DNA from 4 places in the Ruegeria sp. BG5 genome. Region 1 is predicted to be linked to each of the others. Evidence: riboswitches for the same ligand, from Rfam matches in the RefSeq annotation. Region 1 holds a riboswitch; each other region holds the start of a gene.
The links. A riboswitch is a leader RNA that binds a small molecule or an ion and turns the genes downstream of it on or off. The one in region 1 is predicted to bind cobalamin.

Region 1 (5,897 bases):
GCGCCAATGATGCCAGCGCAATCGGGGCGCTGACAGCGGCGCGCGAGATGGGTCTGGACGTTCCAAACGCGCTGTCGCTGGTCGGGTTTGACGACATCGAAATGGCCAGATGGCCGATCTTCAACCTGAGCACGGTCAACAACCCGATTGCTGAGGCTGTCGATCAGGTCATTGCGCTGCTGGAATGCAGGCTGGCCGATCCCGCAAAAGCCAGCGAGACGATCATGGTCGATCCCTATTTCGTACCACGCGGCACGCACTAGGCTTAGTCGTTTCGGGCGGATTTGAACAGGTACAGGAAGACGAACAGCGATCCGATGGATGTGGTGACGATGCCGACGGGCAATTCCTGCGGGGCCAGCAACAGGCGCGACAGGATGTCGGACAGGGTCAGCAGGATCGCACCCACGATGGCCGAGGTTACCAGCAGATTACGGTGCAGCGTTCCGGCAATGCCTCGGGCGATGTGAGGGACCATCAGGCCGACAAAGCCAATGACGCCCGCGACCGAGACAAAGCTTGCCGTGGCCAAAGCCGCAACAAAGAACATCCGAAACCGCAGGCCCTGAACCGGAATACCCAGCGTCGCGGCTGTGAAATCCCCGGTCAGCAGCGCGTCCAGCCAGCGGCTGCGATAGAGTGAATAGCCCAGGATCATCGCAAGCCCGATCAGGACAAGGGGAAAGGTCTCCCACCGCGCGAGGCCAAGACCGCCCAGCATCCAGAAGATCACCGAATGCGCGGCACGACTGTCGCCGGAAAAAATCAGATAGTTGGTGATGGCAGAAAACAGGAACGAGACCGCAAGCCCTGCAAGGATCAGCTTTTCCGGCGCGCTTGTGCGCAAGCCCTGAACCAGCGCGAGAACGATGCCTGACGCGATCAAGCCGCCACAGAAGGCAGCAAGCGGCAGGGTCCAGATGCCAAGCACGTCCCCGGTTACCGTGATGACCAGAACCGCCCCGGCGGCTGCGCCCGAAGACAGGCCAAACAGAAACGGGTCGGCCAGATCGTTGCGCGTGGTCGTTTGCAGCACCACGCCGACCACACCCAGACCAGCGCCAATGACCGCCGCGAATAGGGCGCGGGGCAGGCGCAGGTCGAACACGATCCGATGCAGGGGGGACATCTCGCCTTCGGTCAATCCGGTGCCCAGCATGATCGCTGTGCCTACGTCTGCGACAGGAATGGATGTCGTGCCATAGACAACGGACAGCAGCAAAAGGGCGGTCAGAATGACCGCCCCCAGCAGGACCGCACGCCCCGTTTGAGCCATTTTAGTTGAGCTCCGGGTGCATGGCCGAAACCATCTTTTCGATGGCGTCGATATTTGCCGGTCCCGGTGTCAGCTCTTCATAGCGCAGACCGATCCAGCGTTCGTTCTTGACGGCATCGGTCAGGGACATGGCCGGATGCTCCTGCAGAAACTTGAACGTGTCCTCGGCACCGTTCCCGGTCTGATAGTCCAGTAGGACCAGAAATTCGGGGTTTGCGGCGGCCACTGCTTCCCATGAGGTGCGACCCCAGCTGGTGTCCATGTCATGGGTGACGCTGACACCGCCCGCAGCCTCGATCATGGCGTCTGGAATGGCGAATTTACCGGCGGTAAAGGGCGCATCGGCGGGACCGTCCAGCAGGAAGACGCGGGGTTTCGGCAGGTCTGCGGTTTTGGATTCGATGGCCGCCAGCTGGTCTTTCCAGCCCGAAACCAACGCTTCGGCCTTGTCTTCCACATGCATCACCTTGCCCAGACGCAGCACGTCATCGAACAGAAGGTCCATGCTGGCTTCGGGGCGGTCCTTGTTCAGGTGAACGCAGCTTTCGGTCAGGACCATGGTTTTGATGCCAAAGGGTTCCAGCGTGTCGGGGGTGACTTCGCCACCCGGCTGCATGCCGTAATACCAACCGGCAAAGAACATATCCGGCTCGACCGCGACCAGATTTTCGACGGTGGGGTATTTGGGCGCCAGTTCCGGGATGTCACCGCGTTTTGCATCGAAATCCGGGCTGGTCTTGTACCAGCCGGTAATGCCGGTCAGGCCGACAATCTTGTCCTGCAAACCCAGCGCAAAGGCCATGTCGGTCATGTTCATGTCGTGCACGACAATCCGCTCGGGCGTGCCGTCGAACACCAGTGGTTCTCCGCAATTGTCGACGGTCACTTCATGTGCCGCCGCACCACTCGCGAGGCCCGAAACAAGGACTACGGACCAGAATTTCTGCATCATCAAATTCTCCTGTTAAGATGACAGCTTTCGTTTTCGGATATCCAGCGCCGGGATCACGCGCCCTTCGTGCTGGAAACACAGGTAGTCAACGCCAAACGTATCGCGCACACGCTCGGGTGTTAGAACTTCGGGAACCGGGCCGAAGCCGGTCATGCGGGTTGCCTTCATCAAAGCGACATGGGTGGCGAATTCGGGGATCATGACCAGATCGTGCACGATCATCACAACCGTCACGCCCAGTTCGGCCACCAGCGACAGCATGTGGCCCTTGGCGTCGGGGTCGAGGTGGTTTGTCGGCTCGTCCAGAAACAAAAGCGATGGCCTTTGCGCCAGAGCCCGTGCGATATGCGCCCGCTGACGTTCCCCGCCGGACAGACGTTGCATCGGTTTATCGGCCAGCGGGACCAGTTCGGTGATCTCAAGCACCCGCTCAAGATCGGCCTTATGATCCTCGGCGGACCGGTCGGCCTGAATCGGGATTTGCCCAAGGGCCACATAGTCGCGCAGTTTCAACCGGCCGTCAGGCAGTTCCTGCTGCCCGACCACGGCGATGGTGCGTGCCCGTTCCGGGGCGGACAATTGACGCAGGCTTTGCCCCTTGATCGTCACATCGCCCAGGGCCAGACGTTCGAGGCCGCAAAGCAGGTTCAACAGCGTGGTTTTCCCGGCCCCGTTTGGCCCGGCAATGGCCAGGATCGACCCCTCATCCAATGAGAAGGAGACATCCTGTAGCAACACATCCCCATTCAGGGCGTAGTATTCGAGCCCCTTGGCAACCAGAAAACTCATATCTTGCCCTCTGTCGAAAGGCGCGGCAGACGCGCCAGAGTTTTGTAAAGCAGGGCAGGGGGCCGGTCGGCTGCGCTGGTCCAGCCGTCGGCACTGTCGCGGAACTGGCGGGCGAAGGCGGCAATCGCGTCCAGATCGGCGGGGCTTTGGATATCGCCGAACAGGTATTGCGCCTTGCCTTCGGCTTGCAGCCCAACGGTCAAGGGGCGTTCGCACCCTGCCATGCAGGCAATCAACCGGGTCGCAAACCCCGGTGGTAAGGTTGCGTCCAAACTGGCCTTGGCTGCCTTGGCTTCGATTTCACCCTGACAGGTCGAACAGATCAGGACGAAGTGGTCAGCTTGGGATGACATGGCTGTCCCCGCTGCGGAAACCGCGCGAAAAGAAGAAGCCACGCCCGCAGGCGAAAAATTGAGCCATCAAATCCTCCTTCCAGGACGCCCCGCCCCGGGTTGGTTGCACAGGTGATGGCAGGTCTCCTGACTTGCGGGTCATGGCTTGGCCAACCTTCCCGACCTGTTCAGGCCAGTGGTGATTTGGCGTCGCTCTCCGCTTACAGTTGCGGGGGCAGTCACGGATTTGGCCGCAGGGCCGCACCGTATTCCCATTTTCATCCCGCAGGCATCGCAACGGGAACCATCGCTGGTCAGCTAGTCTGTCGCGGATTTAATTGTCAAGCGTTCTGACCGAGATTTTGGCGGCGCGGACTGAGTGTTTAGTAATCCGCAACCAGCAAAAATTCCGGTGCTGCGTCCTCTTCAATGGTCGCGAACCGGGGGATCGGTTGTTCGAACACATTGTCCGTGCGGTCGTCATTGACGGTTGAGACCTCACCGATCAGACAATCCCCACGCTCGGCCCAAAAAGCATGCCAGATACCGGGCATCAGGGTCACGCTTTCGCCGGGTTTCAGGCGCAGCAACTCGCCGGGGGTGATGGTGACATCGCAGCCGTCGCTGGGCACAACCACCGGATTGTCGCGATCAATGCCGCCTTCGGTGTCCGAGGCGTAGATCTCCATCACCAGATCACCGCCGCCCCGGTTGATAATGTCCTCGGCCTTGATGATATGGCGGTGCATCGGAGACAATTGTTTGTCGCGCGAAATCAGCAGTTTCTCGGCATAAAGCATACCGCGACCCTGGTTCAGATCATTCACGTCGCCATTGCGCAGGGTGAACAGGAACAGGCCCAGTTCATCAAACTTGCCCTGACCGTAATCGGTAATGTCCCAGCCCAAACCACGGGCGCGGATCGTGTCGGCCTTTGCGCTGCGCATCTGATCAGGGGACCAGTCGGCGAAGGGCGGCAGGACCGCGCCGAAGGATTTGATGAAGGCCTGCGCCTCGGTCTTGATGTCGTTGATGTCGGATCGTTTCATGTCGGTTCCCTCGTGGGATCAAAGCTCATGCGCCCAGGGCGGATTTGCCCCGGCGCGGGATACGGTGACGGCGGCCACTTCTGCGCCCAGGGACAAAGCCGCGCGCAGGCTATCAGGCGTCAAGGCGCGCAGGCCCTCTTTGCTCAGGTGCCCGGCGCGGTGGAGTTCGGCCAAAACGCCCGCGTTGAACGTATCGCCGGCGCCCACAGTATCGACAACCTGCACCGGTTTGACCGCCACCGATGTCTCGGACCCGTCCGCCAGATAGCCCGACGCCCCCTGACTGCCCCGCGTCACAATCACCACCGACGGCCCGGCCTTCAGCAACAAGGGCACCTTCTCGGCATGGGTTTCCGGCCCGGGAATGATCCAATCCAGATCCTCGTCCGAAACCTTGACGATATCGGCCTGCGCGATCATGCGATTCAGGCGGGTGCGATAGCGGGTCTGGTCCTTGATGAATCCCGGCCGGATATTCGGGTCCAGCATCACCGCGCGGTCGCCGCCATGACGGTCGAGCAGCGCGGCATAGGCATCGGCACAGGGTTCACAAGCCAGACTGATCCCCCCCAGATACAGGGTCGAGGTCGCCAGCAATTGCTGCGGCATATCCTCGGGCTGCAACATTCGCCCCGCCGTGTTTTCATCAACAAAACTGTACGAGGCATGCCCATCCACCAGCTTCACAAAAGCCAAAGTGGTCGGGCGGTCGCTGACAATCACATGCGAGGTGTCCACATGGCTTGCCTTCAGCGTGTCCGCCAATTGCGCGCCAAACATATCCGAGGACAGGCCCGTCAGCATCCCCACCGGCGCGCCCAAGCGCCCCAGCGCGATGGCCGTGTTGAAAATTGCGCCGCCGGAATGGGGCACATAGCCCTGCGCGCCTGAATTGGTCGGTTCGGCGATCATGTCGATCAGGGCTTCGCCACAACACAGGATCATCCCGCGGTCCTTCTTTGGAAATGGTCACACGGTTTTACCGCATGAGCGCATTTTTACAGAAGTTGTTAGCGCCAACAATGCCAAATTCGACCTGTTCCGAGATATAAAGGTTCATCCCTTGCCGCAAATCGCTGAATCGCCCGCCTTGATTGAAGGCATCCAGAAAGCGCTCGCCAAACAGCCAGCGGTTCTTCTCCGCCACGCCGCCCACCAGGAACACGCCGCCCCGAGGGATCAAGGTGACGGCCAGATCACCCAGCAGAGCGCCCAGATGGGTCGTGAACATCTCTGCCGCTTTGACGGCATGTGCATCCGATCCGTTGCGGGCGTCGTGAAGAATGTCCTTTGCCGGGCGGTGCGCTGCGTCAATCTGACCGGCGGCCAGTGCGATGGATTGATAGAGGACAGGCAGACCCGTTCCGCTCAGGAACATTTCAGCTTCAAGCTTCAGGCTGTCGCCAAAGAAACAGTCCGGCGCGATGTGACGGGCGGCTTCGAAAATATCAACCTCGTCCCGGTGGCGCGGGGAGACACCGACATGACCGCCTTCGCCC
Region 2 (5,897 bases), on a different contig from region 1:
GCGCGTACCTGCTCGGTCGATGCCCGCAGGCTGGCCGAGGCGGCCTGAAAGTTTGCATAGGCTTCGGACACGCCCTGCGTGATGTCCTTTTGCACGTTCAGAAGGTTCGCGCGCGACGCATCGCGGGTGGCCATCGCCCGGCGCACCGATGCCGCCAGACGTCCGCCGGCATAGATCGGCTGGTTGAAGTTCAGCGAGACACTCGCATTTTCGGTGTCATCGTCATTATCATAGCTTTCCGTAATGCCCGCATCTGCATTCAGCGTGACATTCGGCCCCAGATTCGCCCGCTGCTGCTGCACCTGCAAATCAAGCGCACGCACTTCGTGCTGGGCCGCAAGAATGGCCGGATGGTTGCGGCGCGCGAACGAAATCGCCTCTGACTCGGACCGGGGCAGTGACGGAAGGCTGGGCTGACCAGCGGTCGCCCCCGGTAGTTTGCCGACGGCATTTACATATTCCGCCTGCGCCGTGCTCAGGTTACCGCGTGCAACTGCCAGATCGGCCTGGGAACTGGCCAGCTGTGCCTCGGACAGGGCGACGTCCGTGCGCGTGACTTCACCCACTTCGAAACGGTCCCGCGAGGCCCGAAGTTCCTCGGCCGACACATCGACGTCATTCACCTGAATCTGCACGGTTTCTTCCTGCAGAACGACGTTGAGATAAGCGTTTGCTGCGCGGAACAGAATGGCCTGCTCGACATCGATCAGGCTTTGGCGCGTGGACAACACGATTTCCTGCGCGGATTGCTTACCGAGAATCGAGAACCCGCCATCATAGATCAACTGGGCCAGCGTGAGGCCGGTAAAGAATGTCGAAGGCTCGTTCCGGACCACTATACCGCTAGTCGTTGTCCGCGTGTAATCCTGCGAAACGCGCACTGTCCAGTTGATGATCGGACGCAGCGCGGACACCGCAATGGCAACATCTTCATCAGCGGCACGCAACAGCGCGCGGTTCTGTTCAAGAAGACCGCTGGTGTTATACGCCCCGATAAAGGCATCGGTCAGGTTGTCCGCCCATGCCAGGCGTACAGGCATAACGCTAAGGGCAAGACCAGCGGTCACCGCCAAGGCCCTGACCAGCTTACCAGTTGCCGTTCCACGCATCACCAAATCCTCTCAAATCAAAATTACACTGCCCTGCGGGAAGTTTGCGTTGCCGTTTTCAACTAATCAAGGTGGCAGAAAAAACCACCGCCCGACTATAGCGAAAATGCACACTCGACTGAAAAACTGTCCAGTGTCGGCGCACTGGCGTTGAAAGCGTCGCGCCAGCTGACCCGGTCACCAGCCTTGCGCCCGATCCGAACGACGCCCAGACCATCCTGCACAAACAGACAGGCGATGCGCCCGTTGTCTTTCAACTGACCCAGCAGAGCGTCCGGCACCTGCTGCACGCCGCCCTGTATCATGATCACGTCGTAAGGCCCGTGTTCCTCGGCCCCTTGCTCCAGCGGGCCCACATGCACCACGGCATTGTCTGCATCCGCCTCGGTCAGGGCATCCTGCGCTTCTGCGGCCAGCGCCTCATCGCTTTCAACAGCAACCACCAGTTCAGCCATGCGCGCGGCAACGGCGGTGGAATACCCCAGCCCCGGCGCGATATCCAGAACCGCCTCATCTTTGCAAATATTCACAGCGTCCAGCATCTTGGCCAGAGTCCGAGGCTCCAGCATGCTGCGCCCGTCCCCCAGATCGATTATGCCTTCAACATAGGCGGCCTCGCGCTGCGCATCCGGCACAAAATTTTCACGCGGGACGGTCAGCATGGCATCGATGATCGGGAATTTCGTGACATCAGAGGGCCGAATCTGCGTATCGACCATAGTGCGGCGTCGGGTTGCGAAATCTGTCATTTGATCTCTCGTCTGAATTCCCACGTTTTTTTGGCTTTTGCCACATCCCGCAGCAACCGGCAACGGCCCTGTTGCCACAGCCCGGCCCGTGCGACAGGTTTGTGATCCGGCCCAGATCAGCATTTCCCGCCTCAGGCGCCAAAATTACACGCAATCCTCTGGACGCCCCATAAGAAAGCTGCTAAAACGCCTGTCACACCACGGCAAGTATTTGATTTTACTTGAAAAGGCGAGTTGGCGGAGTGGTGACGCAGCGGATTGCAAATCCGTGTACACCGGTTCGATTCCGGTACTCGCCTCCACTTCCTTCAATACCTTCACCTCGCGACGCAAAGACGAAAGCGCGCCCCTCTTAGGAATCGCGCCCCGCCGGGATAACCTCATAACCCGGTTCTTCAGGTTCATCGTCCTGCATTTCAGGTGGAAAGCCGGGCGCGCGGATGTCGAGGCCGGTGGCGTCTTCCAGGCGTTTGATGATGTTGGGCGACAGTTCGCGTTCGCCGTAGCGTGCGATGCCGTCCTCGAAGATCTTGATCATGATCGGGTTGATCTCAAGCGGGACACCCGCGCGGTCGGCGACGTCCTGAAACAGGCCGATATCCTTTTTGACAAGGTCCATGGTAAAGGAAATATCGCGCGAGCCGTTCAGGATGACCTGGCTTTCGGTCTCATGCACAAATGAGGTGCCAGACGAGATCTTGATCGCCTCATAGGTCGTGTTCAGGTCCATCCCGGCGGCTTTGGCGGTCACCAGCGCTTCGGCGCAGGTGATCAGGTTGGCGGTGGCCAGATAGTTGGTCAGAACTTTCAGAACCGAGGCCGAGCCGAGATCGCCGGTATGCAACACCCGACGGCCCATCGTTGTCAGGAAGGGCAGGATTCGCTCAAAAGTATCCCGGTCGCAACCCGCGAAGATCGAGATATTGCCGGTTGCCGCCCGGTGGCATCCGCCGGAAACGGGGCAATCAACCGCCGCCCCGCCCCGTTCGATGACCATGGCACCCAGCCGCTTGGCCTCGGCCTCGTCGGTGGTGGACATTTCCATCCAAATTTTGCCGGGGCCGACCTCGGGCAACATCTCCTGCATCACCGCGTCCGAGGCGGCAGGCGATGGCAGGCAGGTGATCACCGCGTCGCAATCGTGCATCAGCTGGGCCGGGCTTTCGGCGGCCTTTGCGCCCTTTTCGACGAATTCTGCCACCAGGTCTGCATTGAGGTCATGGACCGTCAGGTCGATCCCGTTGCGCAGCAATGAGCCCGAGAGTTTTCCGCCCACATTTCCAAGTCCGATGAACCCAACTTTCATTATTCGCGTCTCCCTGCGTGTTTTCCGGTATGCGACCATGTCGCGGGCACCGCGTCATGCCGCCCAGCGACGCTGGCAGGTCGCTTTTCATCCTAGCCACGCGATGGTGGTCGCATCGCGCTTGACAACCTGCCCGCACGTGCCGCATGTCCCTGTCGTTGGTGTCGGCGACAGCCGATGAAAAGGGAATGCGTCAACGGTTTATCCGCCAAACGCAGCCGCCCCCGCGACCGTGACCGGAGAGGGTGCCCAATGCCACTGGCCTGCCAGGCCGGGAAGGCGGGACATCCGACAGAGGAGCCAGACGAACCGGGCCTCTGACATCCGCAAGCCGGGAGACCTGCCAGCACCCGAAGTTGAAACCGGGCGGGGTGTTCCGGTGTCGGGTCCATGTGCATCGCGTGGCCCGCATGAAACCCCGTCCCCCGCGAAGAGGATTTGGGGGGATGAGAGACATGACCGAGACTGCGCCGGTCGAGCTGCTGGTTTGCACCACGTGCCGCCGTGGTCTGCCCATCGAGGATGATGACCAGCGCCCCGGCACATTGCTGCACAAAGCGCTGGAACAGGCGGACCTGCCCGAGGGCGTCACACTGAAAGCCGTCGAATGCCTGTCGAATTGCGATCAGGGCTGTTCCATCGTGCTGCGTGGCGGGCCGGATCGCTGGACCTTTGTCTATGAGAACCTCAACGAAACCGATCACGTTGACGTCATCGTCGACGGAGCGACCAAGTATCTGGCCACCGAGGACGGCTTGGTCAAATGGCGCGAGCGCCCCGAACATTTTCGCAAAAACTGCGCCTCGCGCATTCCCCCGATTGGAGCCCTGAAATGAGCAACCTCGAAAAACTCCCCGTCACCGTCATCACCGGCTTTCTGGGCTCGGGCAAAACGACGCTGGTCAAGCATCTGATGCAGAACCCGCAAGGCAAACGTCTGGCCGTGGTGGTCAACGAGTTCGGCGATGTGGGCGTTGATGGCGACATCCTGAAATCCTGCGCGATCCCGGATTGCCCGGCGGAAAACATCATGGAACTGGCCAATGGCTGCATCTGCTGCACCGTGGCCGATGACTTCATCCCCACCATCGAGGCGCTGATGGCGCTGGAGCCGCGCCCGGATCATATCCTGATCGAAACTTCAGGCCTCGCCCTGCCGAAACCGCTGCTGAAGGCGTTCGACTGGCCCGATATCCGGTCGAAGATCACCGTGGACGGCGTGATCGCCTTGGCAGATGCCGAGGCTGTCGCCGCCGGTCGCTTCGCCCCGAATGTCGAGGCGGTGGATGCCCAGCGCTTGGCCGATGACTCGATCGACCACGAAACACCTTTGTCGGAGGTGTTCGAGGACCAGATCTCCTGCGCCGACATCATCCTGCTGACCAAACCCGATCTGGCCGGTCCCGAAGGTGTGGCGAAAGCCAAAGAAATCATCGCGGCCGAAGCCCCGCGCCCTCTGCCCGTGGTTGAAGTGGCCGAAGGTGCCGTGGACGTGCGCGTCGTGCTGGGCCTTGAGGCCGCCGCCGAGGATGACATGGACGCTCGACCGTCGCATCACGACGGCCACCACGACCACGAGCATGACGATTTCGAAAGCATCATCGTCGAACTGCCGGAACAGACCGAACCCGCCGATCTGGTCGCCAAGATCGAACGTCTGGCGAATGAGCTGAACATCCTGCGCGTCAAGGGCTATGCCGCCGTTCAGGGCAAACCCATGCGTCTGCTGGTGCAGGCCGTCGGTGCCCGCGTCCGGCACCAATATGACCGCCCCTGGGAGCCCGGCGAGGACCGTCGCTCACGTCTGGTCGTGATTGCCGAGCATGACGACATCAAAGAGGCCGCGATCCGCGATATCCTCGTGGGTGTGACCGAGGCTGCCGAGTAAACCATGCACGTCGTCTTCCGCGAAAGCCACGGGTTAGAGGAAACCGAGACCCCGACCGATCTGGGCCAGAGCCCGGCGGATCTGGTGGTGCTGTCGTTCTCGGACAGTGACCTCGGCGCCTTTGCGGCGGGCTGGCATCGCGGTGGCGGCCCCGAGGGGCGGATGCCGACGATGCGGCTGGCGAACCTAACGGCGCTCAAGCACCCTCTGTCGGTCGATACCTATGTGGAACAGACGCTGGAGGGCGCAAAGGGTATACTGATCCGCCTGATCGGCGGTGTGCCCTACTGGTCCTACGGGTTGCAACAGGTTCTGGCACTGGCGCAGGCCAAGGGCATCGCGCTGGCGGTCCTGCCTGCGGACGGGCGCGAGGATACGCGGCTGGATGACTATTCCACCCTGCCCATCTCGACCCTGCGGCGATTGGCGCATCTGTGCGACACCGGCGGAGAGGTCGCGGCGCAGGCCGCCCTGGCGCAAATGGCGCTGGCGGCGGGGCTTTATGCCGGGCCGGTGATGGGGGCCAAGACGTTGCCCGAATGCGGCGCGTGGTGCCCGGATCGCGGCGTGATCCCGGTGGATGCCGCCTTCACGGGCGATGCAAAACGCATCCTTGTGACCTTCTACCGGGCCTATCTGACCTCAGCCGACACCGCTCCTGTCGCGGCTCTGATCCGCAGCCTCCGCGTGCGGGGTTTTGAGGCGGTGGGCCTGTTCGCTCCGTCTCTGAAAGCGCCCGCAGCAGCCGATTGGCTGCGTGAGCAGGTCGTGGCGCTGGCCCCGTCGGCCATCATCAACGCCACCTCATTCTCGGGCAAAGGCGCGTCGGGCACCTCGCCTCTGGA
Region 3 (5,897 bases), on a different contig from region 1:
CGGATTGGAAACCCGGTCTTGTGATCTCGATGACCACGGAAGTTGAGATGCTGCAGGACGGGGCCCGGACCTTTGGCAGTGACATTCAGGGCCGCGCCAGCAGATGGGTTCATTTGCCGGTCGAGGATTTTGGCGCCCCGCCGCGCGCCGTTCAGGATCGGTGGGGGTCGGTCAGCGCATCGGCGCGGCAGGCTTTGTCCGGCGGTGGCCGGGTGCTGGTGCATTGCCGGGGTGGGTGCGGGCGATCCGGTATGGTGGTCTTGCGCCTGATGCTGGAATGCGGGGAACCGGCAGACAAGGCGCTGGCCCGGTTGCGGGCCCTGCGCCCCTGCGCGGTGGAAACCGACGAGCAGATGGCATGGGCCACGAATGCGACCCACGCACCTTTGGATGCGCGCTCAGGCTGATACCCGTGCCGGTTCCTGGACTGGTCTTGAAGGTCTCAGGGCCAAGACCTCAAGCATGGCGCAAGGTGTTCTTGGCAAGGCCCCGGACGGAAGGGCCGCGCATGTCTCGTCAAAAATCAGGTCGGCATATGTATCCAGCGTTTGGATCGGCGTGTCCGCCTCGGTCCCGCAGAAGATGCGTATCTGTTCAGGTCCTGCGCGAAAGCGGGCCATGCACCCTTGCGCGCAATGAGTCAGGTCGCTGCTGCCTTCGATTTCAAATCCTTCGCTGGTGACGTGGTCGGCCTTGTTCATTGCCTCGGCCAGCGCGCGCGCCATGCGCGCCATTGCGGGGCAGGGCCCGCCTGTGCGTTGGCAAATGGTCGCCACGTATTTGTGGGTTTTTGTCTTCCAGATCATCCTGCGCCCTCCGCGCGGCGGACGGGGACGTTGGCAGGCGGTTCAGCTATGCGCTGTCAGGACCTGCCCGGACACCCCGCCCGAGTTTCGGTTACGTTGATGATGGCAGGTCTCCTGACTTGCGGGTCGTTGCTTTGCCGACCTTCCCAGCCTTTCGGCCAGTGGCATTCCGGCATCGCTTACCGCTTACAGTTGCGGGGGCAGTCGCGGCCTTGGTTCGTTCCGGTTTGACCGGGCAGAACCGCACCGTGTTCCCTTTTCATCCCGACCCATTGTGTGGATCGGAAACCATCACACAACCGCTAGCGTCTGTTCGCGTTCTGAGTCAAGCGCGGTTTTGGGTGTCACGTACACAAGTCTTGTGCCGGGCGACGTGTGGTCAAGTGGCAGCAGGGTTGACTCGGCTGCGGGTTGTTGTGCCTCTTGGGCAGGTAAACCGATTGGTTCAGAAAGGCCCGCAGGTTCGATGTTGGACACGCAGCAGCACGTGAAGATCGAGGATTTCCAGTTTCCCGCTGGTCCGGCCCAGCTGTCGGCGCGGATGTATCGGCCTTTTACTGATCCCGACACGGTGGTGGTTCTGAACGGGGCGACCGGTGTGCCGCGCGACTACTACCAGCACTTTGCCCGGTGGTTGGCAGCCCAGCGTGGCATGGCCTGCCTGACGTATGACTATCGCGATTTCGGTCACTCTGTTTCCGGCCCCATGCGCGACTCGCAGGTCACGATGTCGGACTGGGCCCTGATCGATATGCCCGCAGCACGGGCCGAGATGCGCCGAAGGTTTCCCGACGCCCGGCAGTGGAGCATTGGTCATTCCGTCGGCGGAATGCTGGGGCCGATTCAGCCGGATATCGACCAGATCGACCGGATGATCTGTGTTTGCTCGGGGTTGGTGACGCTGTCCGATCACCCATGGCCCTATCGGGGGTTGGCCTGGGCGTTCTGGCATGGGCATGTACCGCTGCTTGTGAAAGCCCTGGGGTATCTGCCCGGCAAAGCCATTGGGTTCGGTGCCGATCTGCCGGGCTCTGTCTATTGGCAATGGCGCAGGTGGTGCACCGCACCTTTGAATTATGTGCCTGAGATCGGGCAAAAACTGCCACTGGCGCGCTGGGCGGATCTGGGTGTTCCGGTAGATCTGTTCACCAGCGACGACGATCAGACCGTCCCGCCACAAGCCGTATGGCGTCTGGTGGATCTGTATGGGCCGGACGCGCGGCGGCACCTGTTGTCACCCAAGGAGTTCGGAGTGAAAGAGATCGGCCATATCGGCGCATTTGCCCGCCGGAATTCGGCAATCTGGCCCCGGTTGGTTGCCTGATTGTGCTGATGAGCGGATACGTGGGGGAAAGGTGAGAGGTTGGACATCGACCCAAGCGGGGCTCGTTGTGGCTGCTTCCTTCCGGACCTGACCAGGTTGGCGAGGCGCTCGCCCGCGCCAACCTCTCAGCGCTTGATATAGGGAAGCCTGGGGAAAATGACAACCCGTCAGAGTGTCAGCCGGATGCGTTCGAACCCCTGCGGGTCCGGGTCCAGAACGATAGGGTCGTAGTTCTGCAATTCGGGCAGGTACTTCAGCGCGCCGGGCCCCGTACTGAGGATTGCCTGAACCCCGGCCTGCGGCGTGTACGAAAACGGATAAACCGCCTGAGACAGCGGGTCGGCGGGCAGGTACCCGGTCAGATAATCGCGTAGGATTCGCTTGATATCTATTGCAGGCAGGTTGATCGGCTCTGCCGTTTCCACAAACGGGAAATGCCCGCCACCATTGGCGCGGTAATTGTTGAGCGCGACCACAAAATCCTGATTGGGGTCAAGCGTAGACCCGTCAATTCTGGCCTGCCGGATGCGGCGGTGAGAATTGTCGATCAACTGCCCCTGAGCGTCAAACCGGGCCGGGTAGAACGGGTCGATCTGGTAGGTCAGGCCAAAGAGAAGGTCGAAATTGTACCCAACCCGACCGGGGTCGATCAGATCGGTCTCGGCGTCGCGACGCATGGTGTTGAAAAGACCCGCCGACATCTCAAGCCAGTCCAGCACCTGAGCGCCGCTGACCTTCACCGCCCTCAGTTCGTTCGGAAAGACGTAAAGGTCCGCAATGTGGCGCAAACAAACCTCGCCCGCCGGGACATCGGTGTAATAGCGCGGCCCGGACCGACCGCCGCATTTATAGGGCGAAACGGCGGACAACATGGGCATATTGGCCAGTGCGGTGCCGGACAGATAGGGGCGCAAGGCGGCGGCCTGCGCCGAGGCCACCAATGCCAGCCCCCGATCAACGGCGCAAAAGCTGAAAAAGCTGTGCATCGGTTTTGCGATTCGCGCCACCGGCTCGGCCATCTTGGTGCGGGTTCGGGCGTGCACGGGTGCAAAAAGCCGGACCATGTCGGGGTCCTCTGGCGTTTCAGGGGCGGAGTTGTTTTGGCGAAGCGGTCTCAACCCGACCTGCTGGTCGGTGATTTGCCACCCGAGATCGGCAGAGTGGGACAGGTTCAGATCAATCACGCCCAGATGATTTCCTGCGGACCCGGGCATGACAACCGGTTTGCCATGGACCAATCCGGCCTCAGGGTCGACATGGGCCAGCCCCCGGTGGTCGTTGCCGGGAAGGGTCAGGTGTGTGTGCCCGGCCACTAGGGCGTCAATGCCGTCAATGGCGGCCAGTGGGATCACGGCATTCTCCAGCCCCGGTGCTTCCTGATCCTGACCGAGGCCGGAATGGGCCAGCGCGATGACCAGATCACACCCCGCCGATTTCAGGGTCTGCACGGTGCGTCGCGCCGCGCTCAGACAGTCCTCGACCGCGATGTCATCGCCCAGATGATGCGCTTCCCATTGCGTGGTCTGAGGGGGCAGAACCGACAACACGCCCACGCGGATGGGAATGTCTTGCCCGTTCAGCGAAATCGATCGGTCAAGCACCGCATGGCCCTGCCAGCTTTGCGAAACCTCCGACCGGCGGCGCATATTGCTGCACAGGACAGGACATGGAGCCTGATCAAGGACAGTGTCCAGCACCTCCAACCCAAAGCCGAAATCGTGATTGCCAAGCCCGACGGCGTCATAGTGCAGGGCCGCAAACCCTTGCATCATTGGATGGCCGTCAGGGTCCTGTGCCGCCTGATCGCCCAGCGGCGTGCCCTGAAGCGCATCGCCATTGTCGAACAGCAAAACAAGCGCGCCGTCTGCTTCTGCTCTCGCCGTGCGGATCAGACTGGCGGTTCGCGTGAATCCAATCGTGGGGTCCGGCTGATCCGAGTAATAGTCGAAACCGGTCAGATTCATGTGCAGATCAGTTGTCGCGAGGATACGAATATGCACATCCGAACTTTCAGTTTGACCCGGTCTAAAAGGTCCAGTTTTCACTCTTGAATTCTACTATTGGATGCTGGTGCTAAATCAAAATCAACAATTGGTAGACTTAATGCCAATGTTTCCAGGCCTGTGCAAGCATTGCCTCTGGCCGCGCATGGCCCGGCACCGCGAAAGGCCATTGCAACGCCGGGGCAGTCATGGCAGCCCTGTCAGCAAAGCCGAAGGGGCAGGTGATGATAAATGCAGAACAGGTGACTTTCGGTGGCGCGGGTCTGAATCGTGCAGCCCATATTCGGGGCGACGCCGAGAAGTTGTCGCAAGCACAAGGCGATCCGGCAGCCAGATGTGTTCTGTTGTGGCGCGGTAAACTGCTGGTGCAGGGTGACAGGCTGGATCGGTTGGCTTTGCAGCCCATGTCTCATCCCCTGATCACGTGCGGACCCGGCGGAGTTGTTTCTGCCCCGATCTTTCTGGGGCTGGATGCTTCAGATGCCCCACTGTTTGCGCTGGATATTTCGGACTGGGCCGCCGAAGGGCTGGACCTGACCGGTGTTGGCGCGTTTGTCGATAAGACCGAACAGCAACATCCCGACCTGCCCGAAGGCCATGTCTTTGCCGAATTGCGCCGGATCATGACTCGCCTGTCGCCCCTTGATGCCGAACTGGCGGCGACGGCCAAGGCGGTAATCGGCTGGCATGAAACGCATAAATTCTGCGCCAAATGCGGTGCGCCCAGTGAAATCTCGCAGGCCGGGTGGCAGCGCAGTTGCCCGACCTGCGGCGCGCAGCATTTTCCGCGTACGGACCCGGTTGTCATCATGCTGATCACCCATGGTGACGCGGTGCTGATGGGCCGCTCGCCCGGCTGGCCCGAGGGGATGTATTCACTGCTGGCCGGCTTTGTCGAACCGGGCGAAACGCTTGAGGCCGCCGTACGGCGCGAGGTGATGGAAGAGGCAGGCGTGCCGGTCGGCACGGTGTCGTACCTGTCCAGCCAACCCTGGCCGTTCCCGGCCTCGCTGATGTTCGGCTGCGCGGGCGAGGCGCTGTCGCGTGACATCTTGATCGATCCGGTCGAGATTGAAGACGCGATGTGGGTCAGCAAAACGGAAATGATGCAGGCTTTCGCAGGCGAGCATCCAACCCTGCTGCCCGCTCGAAAAGGGGCCATCGCGCATTTTCTGTTGCAAAACTGGCTTGCGGACACGCTGGACTAAGGAAAAACTGGACAAAAGGCAGCAAAGGCAGACATGCAGTTTTCAGCGCGCGAAGATATCGAAGCCCCGATCAATTCGGTATTCGAAATGGTTGCCGATTTCGAACGGTTCGAGCGTATGGCCATGCGGCGCGGCATCGATGTTCGGCGCACAACCCAAGGCGTCCCGGTCGAGGCCGGCGCCACTTGGGAGACCGAGTTCAAGCTGCGCGGCAAGCCGCGTCAGATGTCTGTTGTGATGACCGATTGCGACCGTCCTGCGCAGATGCGGTTCGAAGCCAACAGCAAAGGCATGAGCGGCATTACCACCGTTGATTTTCTGGCTCTGTCACAACGCAGAACCCGCCTGAGCGTCGAAATGTCCCTAAGCGCGAAATCACTGCCTGCCCGCCTTCTGCTGCAATCAATGAAGCTGGGGCAGGCCCGTTTCCGCAAGCAATTCCAAATCCGCTTGGGCGAGTTCGCCCGAGAGCTGGAGCAGCGCCATAAACACGGGGCTTAGGGCGCGGCTCAGGCGGCCAGTGTGCCACCCAACCCAAACGGGACTACCTAACATC
Region 4 (5,897 bases), on a different contig from region 1:
TCTATGCCACGCTTCTACGGGCCGAGCGGACCGATCTGCATGCCCGCGCCGCTGTGTGCCTTCAGGACGGGACGGCGGAACAGCCCGACAAGATCGCCCATCACCTGCATGCTGCCCGGCATTTTACCGATGCCGCCATCTGGTACCGCGACGCCGGGCTGCGCGCGGTCAAGCAAGCTGCGGTCGAGGATGCAACGGTGCTGTATCGCCGTGCTTTGGCCTCGCTGGAGCAGACCGAGGAAAACCGCCAGCGGGACGAGATCGAGCTGTCCATCCAGATCCCGCTGGAAAACGCGATCATGGGCGTGCGGGGCTTTGCCTCACCCGAAATCAAACCGGTGCTGGATCGCGCGTTGGAACTGGCCGAACGTCTTGGTGACGCGGATGAGACCTCATCGGCGCTGAACGGGCTGGCCGCGCATTTTCTGGACAAGGGAGACTGCGCTAAGGGCATAGAATATGCCGACCGCATTCTGGCTATGCCCGGCGCGGGCGCGAACCGGATCGGCATGTTGCGCGCCCATACCACGCTTGCCTTTCTGCGGTTTCAACTGGGCGAAGGTGAGATTGCCGTTGAACATGCAGAAGAGGCGATCCGTCTCTACCGCCCCGAGGATTACGCCGAAGTTACCTATGGCATTGGCACCGATCAGGGCGTTCTGGCCTATGGGGTCAGCGCGGTGGCCCATTGGTGGTGCGGCGCGCCCGATACGGCGCTGAAACGTGCCGAGGCGGGGTTGGCGCTGGCCGAGGAGTTGAACTCGGCGCTCAGCCTGGCCGCCGCACGGGCCTTTCTGATCATAACCCTGCATTGTCGCCGGGACAGTGACCGCGCCTATGCGCTGGCCACCGAGACCTATGAGACATGCACCCAGCTTGGCATCCCGCTTTGGGGCGGGCTAAGCCAGTTGTTCCGGGCCGGGCAACCCATCGACCCGCCGGACAAGCGGTGTCAGGAGGTTGATGCCGGTCTGGCTCTGTTGGCGAAAACCGGCAGTCAGACAGGTTCGGGTATGGGGTTTGCGATCATGGCTGACACGCGGCTGGCCAATGATGACCCGGATACAGCGCTGGCGATTGTTGACACCGGGCTGCAAATGTCGGGGATGTTGAACCAGCCGGTCTGGAACCCGGACCTGATGCGGTTGAAAGCACAGGTGCTGGCTGTTCTGGACCGACAAGACGAGGCCGAGGCGCTGCTGCGCACCGCAATTGACGAAGCCGGGGCTGCCGGATCGGTTTCGCTGGCCCTGCGCTGTGCGCGGGTGCTGTCTGATATGCTAACCGGCACCGCGCGCGAAGCCGAGGGCGCGCAGTTGGTTGCCGATTGGGCCGGTCGGCTGGAGCCCGGCGCCGCCGCTTCAGACCCGGCCTGACGACACTGAATTTCAACCAGAGGACCATTTCATGACAGACCATATCGTTTTCTGCTCGGGCCCGATGTTCAGCGTCGGTGATCTATGGGAGCAATATAACATCGCCGCCGTGCTCGAGGCCGGAGGGTTCGGCACCTATCTCGCCCCGCGCGACGGCGTCGAGATCGCCAAGATGATGGATATGTTGCAGGACCCTCAGGTCTGGTCGCAAAAGGGCCAAGAGATGCTGTATATCATCCTCAAGGTCGGCTATGCGCAAGATATCTACCAATTGCTCGGGCGCTGCTCGAGCCTTGTGTTCAACATGGATGGCCGGGTGCCCGATGGCGGCAGTATTGTCGAGGTGACGACCGCCTACGCCGCTGGAATGCCCCTTGTGATCTACAAGACGACACCGGTGACGCTGTTTGGTGGGGTCGATAACCCGATGATTCAGGGGCTTTCGACCAATTGGGACTATGTGCATGACACCGCATCCATCGTGCCCGCCCTGCTCAAACGGATCGAAGCTCAGTCGCAGAACGGCTATGTCTACACCCCGCCCCCGAATGTCAGCCTTGTGATGGAGGTTGGGGCGATGACCGCAGACCCCAGTTCGGACCTTCACAAGCGGCTCGACGCGATTTCGAATGCGCCAAACGAGAAGGCCGCGCTGGAAGCGGGTGAGGAACTGATCGACTGGGCGAAAAGCAACAAGGCTTATCAGGCTGCATTTGGCGGGTCGGCACCCACGTAAGCCCTGTTGGATTGGTGGGGTTGAAACGAATTCAGTGACACTCGCCTTGATTTCGACACCTCGTTCCCGGATCTCATCCAACACACGCTGATAGCGCCAAGCTGCATCACGGACCGCTCCTCACTCGGGCATGCCGAATGGTCGGTGCGCGTGGTCTTGCAAACCGCGCCCATTTGTATACCATTGGATACAATTGACCCAATGACATCGGGCCTGAAATTTGTCCGTCCAAGCCACATCACCAAGCCGCCCCGTTAGGCGGGCCATTACCTTCGGCCTTGCCGGGCTGGGAACGGTCGTATTCTGGATGCTGGGCCTGCCACTGCCCTTTCTGTTCGGCCCCATGACCGCCTGCCTGATTGCGGCACTGGCGCATGCGCCGATGGAGGGGTTCGGGCAAATCTCGGTCGCGGCGCGCACTATCCTGGGCGTGGCGGTGGGGGCTTCGATCACGCCTGATCTGTTTGGCCAACTGCCGAAAATGGCAGCGTCGATTGCTCTGATCCCACCCTTCATCCTGTTGATCGCTTTGGTCGGGGTGCCGTTCTTTCGCAAGGTCTGGGGCTTTGACGACAAAACGGCCTTTTACGCCGCGATGCCTGGCGGGTTGCAAGACATGATCATCTTCGGCACCGAGGCCGGTGCCAATCCGCGCGCCCTGTCCCTGATCCATGGCACGCGCGTGCTGATCATCGTGACGCTCGCCCCGTTGCTCCTGACCCTGTTCTACGACGCTGACCTGACCAACCCCATTGGCGAACCCGCCCGCGACCTGCCTTTGCACGAACTGGCGCTGATGGTCGTCGCCGCCATTGTCGGCTGGAAAGGCGGTGAGCGGATCGGCCTGTTCGGAGCGTCCATTCTGGGCCCAATGATCCTGACTGCGGCCTTGTCACTGGGCGATTTCATCCACACCCGCCCACCGCGCGAGGCGATCCTTGTCGCGCAATTCTTTATCGGCTGCACCATCGGCGTGAAATTTATCGGTGTCACATGGGTCGAGCTGCGCAAAGTTGTGGCGGCGGGCTGCGCCTATGTTGTTGTGCTGGCCATACTTGCGGCAGCCTTCACGGCCCTTGTGACCACGTTGGGGTTCGGGCAACCGATCGAGGCCTTCCTCGCCTTTGCCCCCGGCGGGCAGGCTGAAATGACGGTCTTGGCCATCGTCTCGGGCGCGGATCTCGGGTTTGTCATTACCCACCATCTGACACGGATCGTTCTGGTGATCATCGGCGCGCCCATCGCGGCCAGTCTTCTGGTGCGCTGGTCCGGCTCTCGGGATTAGAGGGGTTTCGCAGTTTGATTTGGGTTCAATTCCTGCCGGGTTGCAATCCGACGCTGCGTGCTTTGCTGGCACCAGTAGACACAGCTTTGGCCTTATGAGACTGTGCTGCCGATGGTGTCCGACGCTCTGAGTCGGCTGAAAAGGGAATGCGGTGCGGGCAAACGCCCAAAGCCGCAACTGCCCCCGCAACTGTAAGCGGCGAGCGACCCCCGACAGACCACTGGATGACCCCGCTTGGGTTGTCCGGGAAGGACGGGGACAGCGAAGAACCGCAAGTCAGGAGACCTGCCATCTCCGGCGCATATGTGCCGCAGTCACCTTAACTCGGGCGGGGTGCCCGTGGACGGAGCGACAAGAGATGGACCGCACTGGCCAGACACCACTGTTGATGACCCACACAAGCCGCCCAAAAGCGCGGAGGGCGTCGTTATGCTTGACCTGACCATTTCCCAACTGGATACCGGCCACGTGCCACCGCAGCGCGCGCAAGAGCTGGGGCAGATGGGCTATATGCAATGGCTGGGCGGCCTGCCCGGTTCGGCAAACTACCACGCGCAGGCGCGGATTGCTTTGGCCAAGGCCAAACCGTTTGCCGAGACTTCTCCCGCCATCGCTGTGTTCTGCGACCTGCTGGCCCGATCCATGCAGATGCCCCTGGAACCATTGTTCCTGGCCCTGCCCGCAAAACAGCGCCGAGGGGGCCATCGCGCGCGCCGCGCCGCCTTGTGACCTCATGCGGGCAATTCAGCCTGTGCCACCGCCCGCATTTTGGACGATTTTGGCCGGGCAATGCTTTGACTGCTTATTGGTGATTTCGTTGGATATGCGCGACGAACAAGACACATTATGACGCAAGCTCATAATTTAGTCGAATAACAATCATTTCACCTCATAATGCCAACGCGCTATACCTTCGGCCCACACAGCCGATTGGATACCGCGAATGCTTGACTTTACCTTGCCCGACACACCCGCGCTCGCGACGCTGCGCGCATTGGCTGCCCAGCGCATCCTGATCCTTGACGGGGCCATGGGCACAATGATCCAGACGCTGAACATGACCGAAGAGGATTTTACCGCCAACGGTCACATCCATGGCCCCGGCTGTCGGCATCACTATCACCCGGATCATCCGCAACAGGGCAACAACGACCTGTTGGTGCTGACCCAGCCGCAGGCAGTTGAGGACATTCAATACGAGTTCGCAATGGCCGGGGCGGATATCCTTGAAACCAACACTTTTTCCTCAACCACCATCGCGCAAGCTGATTACGGGCTGGAGGCTGCGGTGCATGATCTGAACGTCGCAGGCGCGCAGGTGGCCCGGCGCGCGGCGGACCGGGCCACGGCTGAGGATGGCAGACCCCGGTTTGTGGCCGGGGCTGTGGGTCCGACGAACCGGACGGCCTCGATCAGCCCGGATGTGAACGATCCCGGATACCGAGCCGTCAGTTTCGATGATCTGCGCACAGCCTATGGCCAGCAGATCGACGGGCTGATCGAAGGAGGCTCTGACCTGATCCTGATCGAGACGATCTTTGACACGCTGAACGCCAAGGCGGCGATTTTCGCGGCCTTCGAGAGTTTCGCCAAGGCCGGACGCCGCCTGCCGCTGATGATCTCGGGCACGATCACCGATGCCTCGGGCCGGACGCTTTCTGGCCAGACGCCCACCGCCTTCTGGCATTCGGTCGCCCATGCGCGCCCTTTCACCGTCGGGCTGAACTGTGCCCTTGGCGCAGAATCCATGCGCCCGCATATGGCCGAGATTTCAAGCGTTGCCAGCGCGCTGACCTGCGCCTACCCCAATGCGGGCCTGCCGAATGAGTTCGGCCAGTATGACGAAACCCCGGGCCAGACCGCAGCACAAGTCGAAGAGTTTGCCCGCGATGGCATCGTCAACGTGGTTGGCGGTTGCTGCGGCACCACACCCGACCATATCCGCGCGATTGCGGATGCGGTTGCGCCCTTTGACCCCAGAAAGGTGCCCGCATGACCCGTCACCTGCGCCTCTCGGGGCTGGAACCCTTTGTCCTGACGCCCGACATCCCCTTTGTGAATGTGGGTGAGCGGACCAATGTCACCGGCTCGGCCCAATTTCGCAAACTGATCGTGAACCGCGACTATGCCGCCGCGCTGGACGTTGCGCGCGATCAGGTGGAAAACGGCGCTCAGATCATCGACATCAACATGGATGAAGGGCTGATCGACAGCAAACAGGCGATGGTCGAATACCTGAACCTTGTCGCGTCCGAGCCCGATATCGCCCGCGTGCCAATCATGATCGACAGCTCGAAATGGGAGGTGATCGAGGCCGGGCTGCAATGCGTGCAGGGCAAGCCGGTGGTGAACTCGATCAGCCTGAAAGAAGGCGAAGAGGCGTTTCGCCATCACGCGGGTCTGTGTCTGGCCTATGGTGCCGCCGTGGTGGTCATGGCGTTTGACGAGGCCGGTCAGGCCGATACCTTCGAACGCAAGACCGAGATTTGCGCCCGCGCTT

Region 2: another riboswitch for cobalamin. It lies ahead of ACR0KX_RS10135 (DUF1636 domain-containing protein); the one in region 1 lies ahead of ACR0KX_RS12895 (DUF1636 domain-containing protein).
Region 3: another riboswitch for cobalamin. It lies ahead of ACR0KX_RS17865 (hypothetical protein); the one in region 1 lies ahead of ACR0KX_RS12895 (DUF1636 domain-containing protein).
Region 4: another riboswitch for cobalamin. It lies ahead of ACR0KX_RS00565 (hypothetical protein); the one in region 1 lies ahead of ACR0KX_RS12895 (DUF1636 domain-containing protein).

What each region holds. Positions count from the first base shown of each region.
Region 1 is NZ_JBQFTC010000003.1:163,050-168,946, forward strand. Features, by position in the region: gene ACR0KX_RS12875 (LacI family DNA-binding transcriptional regulator) at 1-263, shown strand, start outside; gene ACR0KX_RS12880 (iron ABC transporter permease) at 266-1,276, opposite strand; gene ACR0KX_RS12885 (ABC transporter substrate-binding protein) at 1,278-2,228, opposite strand; gene ACR0KX_RS12890 (ABC transporter ATP-binding protein) at 2,241-3,017, opposite strand; gene ACR0KX_RS12895 (DUF1636 domain-containing protein) at 3,014-3,370, opposite strand; cobalamin riboswitch at 3,470-3,673, opposite strand; gene ACR0KX_RS12900 (D-lyxose/D-mannose family sugar isomerase) at 3,733-4,398, opposite strand; gene ACR0KX_RS12905 (carbohydrate kinase family protein) at 4,417-5,343, opposite strand; gene ACR0KX_RS12910 (glucokinase) at 5,378-5,897, opposite strand, start outside.
Region 2 is NZ_JBQFTC010000001.1:2,119,918-2,125,814, forward strand. Features, by position in the region: gene ACR0KX_RS10115 (TolC family outer membrane protein) at 1-1,109, opposite strand, end outside; gene ACR0KX_RS10120 (protein-L-isoaspartate O-methyltransferase family protein) at 1,205-1,858, opposite strand; tRNA gene ACR0KX_RS10125 (tRNA-Cys) at 2,087-2,160, shown strand; gene ACR0KX_RS10130 (NAD(P)-dependent oxidoreductase) at 2,211-3,203, opposite strand; cobalamin riboswitch at 3,307-3,526, shown strand; gene ACR0KX_RS10135 (DUF1636 domain-containing protein) at 3,620-4,000, shown strand; gene cobW (cobalamin biosynthesis protein CobW) at 3,997-5,052, shown strand; gene cobN (cobaltochelatase subunit CobN) at 5,056-5,897, shown strand, end outside.
Region 3 is NZ_JBQFTC010000007.1:44,799-50,695, reverse strand. Features, by position in the region: gene ACR0KX_RS17870 (protein-tyrosine phosphatase family protein) at 1-407, shown strand, start outside; gene ACR0KX_RS17865 (hypothetical protein) at 399-806, opposite strand; cobalamin riboswitch at 894-1,114, opposite strand; gene ACR0KX_RS17860 (alpha/beta fold hydrolase) at 1,273-2,130, shown strand; RNA gene ffs (signal recognition particle sRNA small type) at 2,160-2,258, opposite strand; gene ACR0KX_RS17850 (bifunctional 2',3'-cyclic-nucleotide 2'-phosphodiesterase/3'-nucleotidase) at 2,298-4,130, opposite strand; gene nudC (NAD(+) diphosphatase) at 4,358-5,341, shown strand; gene ACR0KX_RS17840 (SRPBCC family protein) at 5,375-5,842, shown strand; gene ACR0KX_RS17835 (prephenate dehydratase) at 5,896-5,897, opposite strand, start outside.
Region 4 is NZ_JBQFTC010000001.1:127,573-133,469, reverse strand. Features, by position in the region: gene ACR0KX_RS00580 (AAA family ATPase) at 1-1,376, shown strand, start outside; gene ACR0KX_RS00575 (nucleoside 2-deoxyribosyltransferase) at 1,408-2,112, shown strand; gene ACR0KX_RS00570 (AbrB family transcriptional regulator) at 2,333-3,397, shown strand; cobalamin riboswitch at 3,493-3,704, shown strand; gene ACR0KX_RS00565 (hypothetical protein) at 3,827-4,126, shown strand; gene ACR0KX_RS00560 (homocysteine S-methyltransferase family protein) at 4,341-5,393, shown strand; gene metH (methionine synthase) at 5,390-5,897, shown strand, end outside.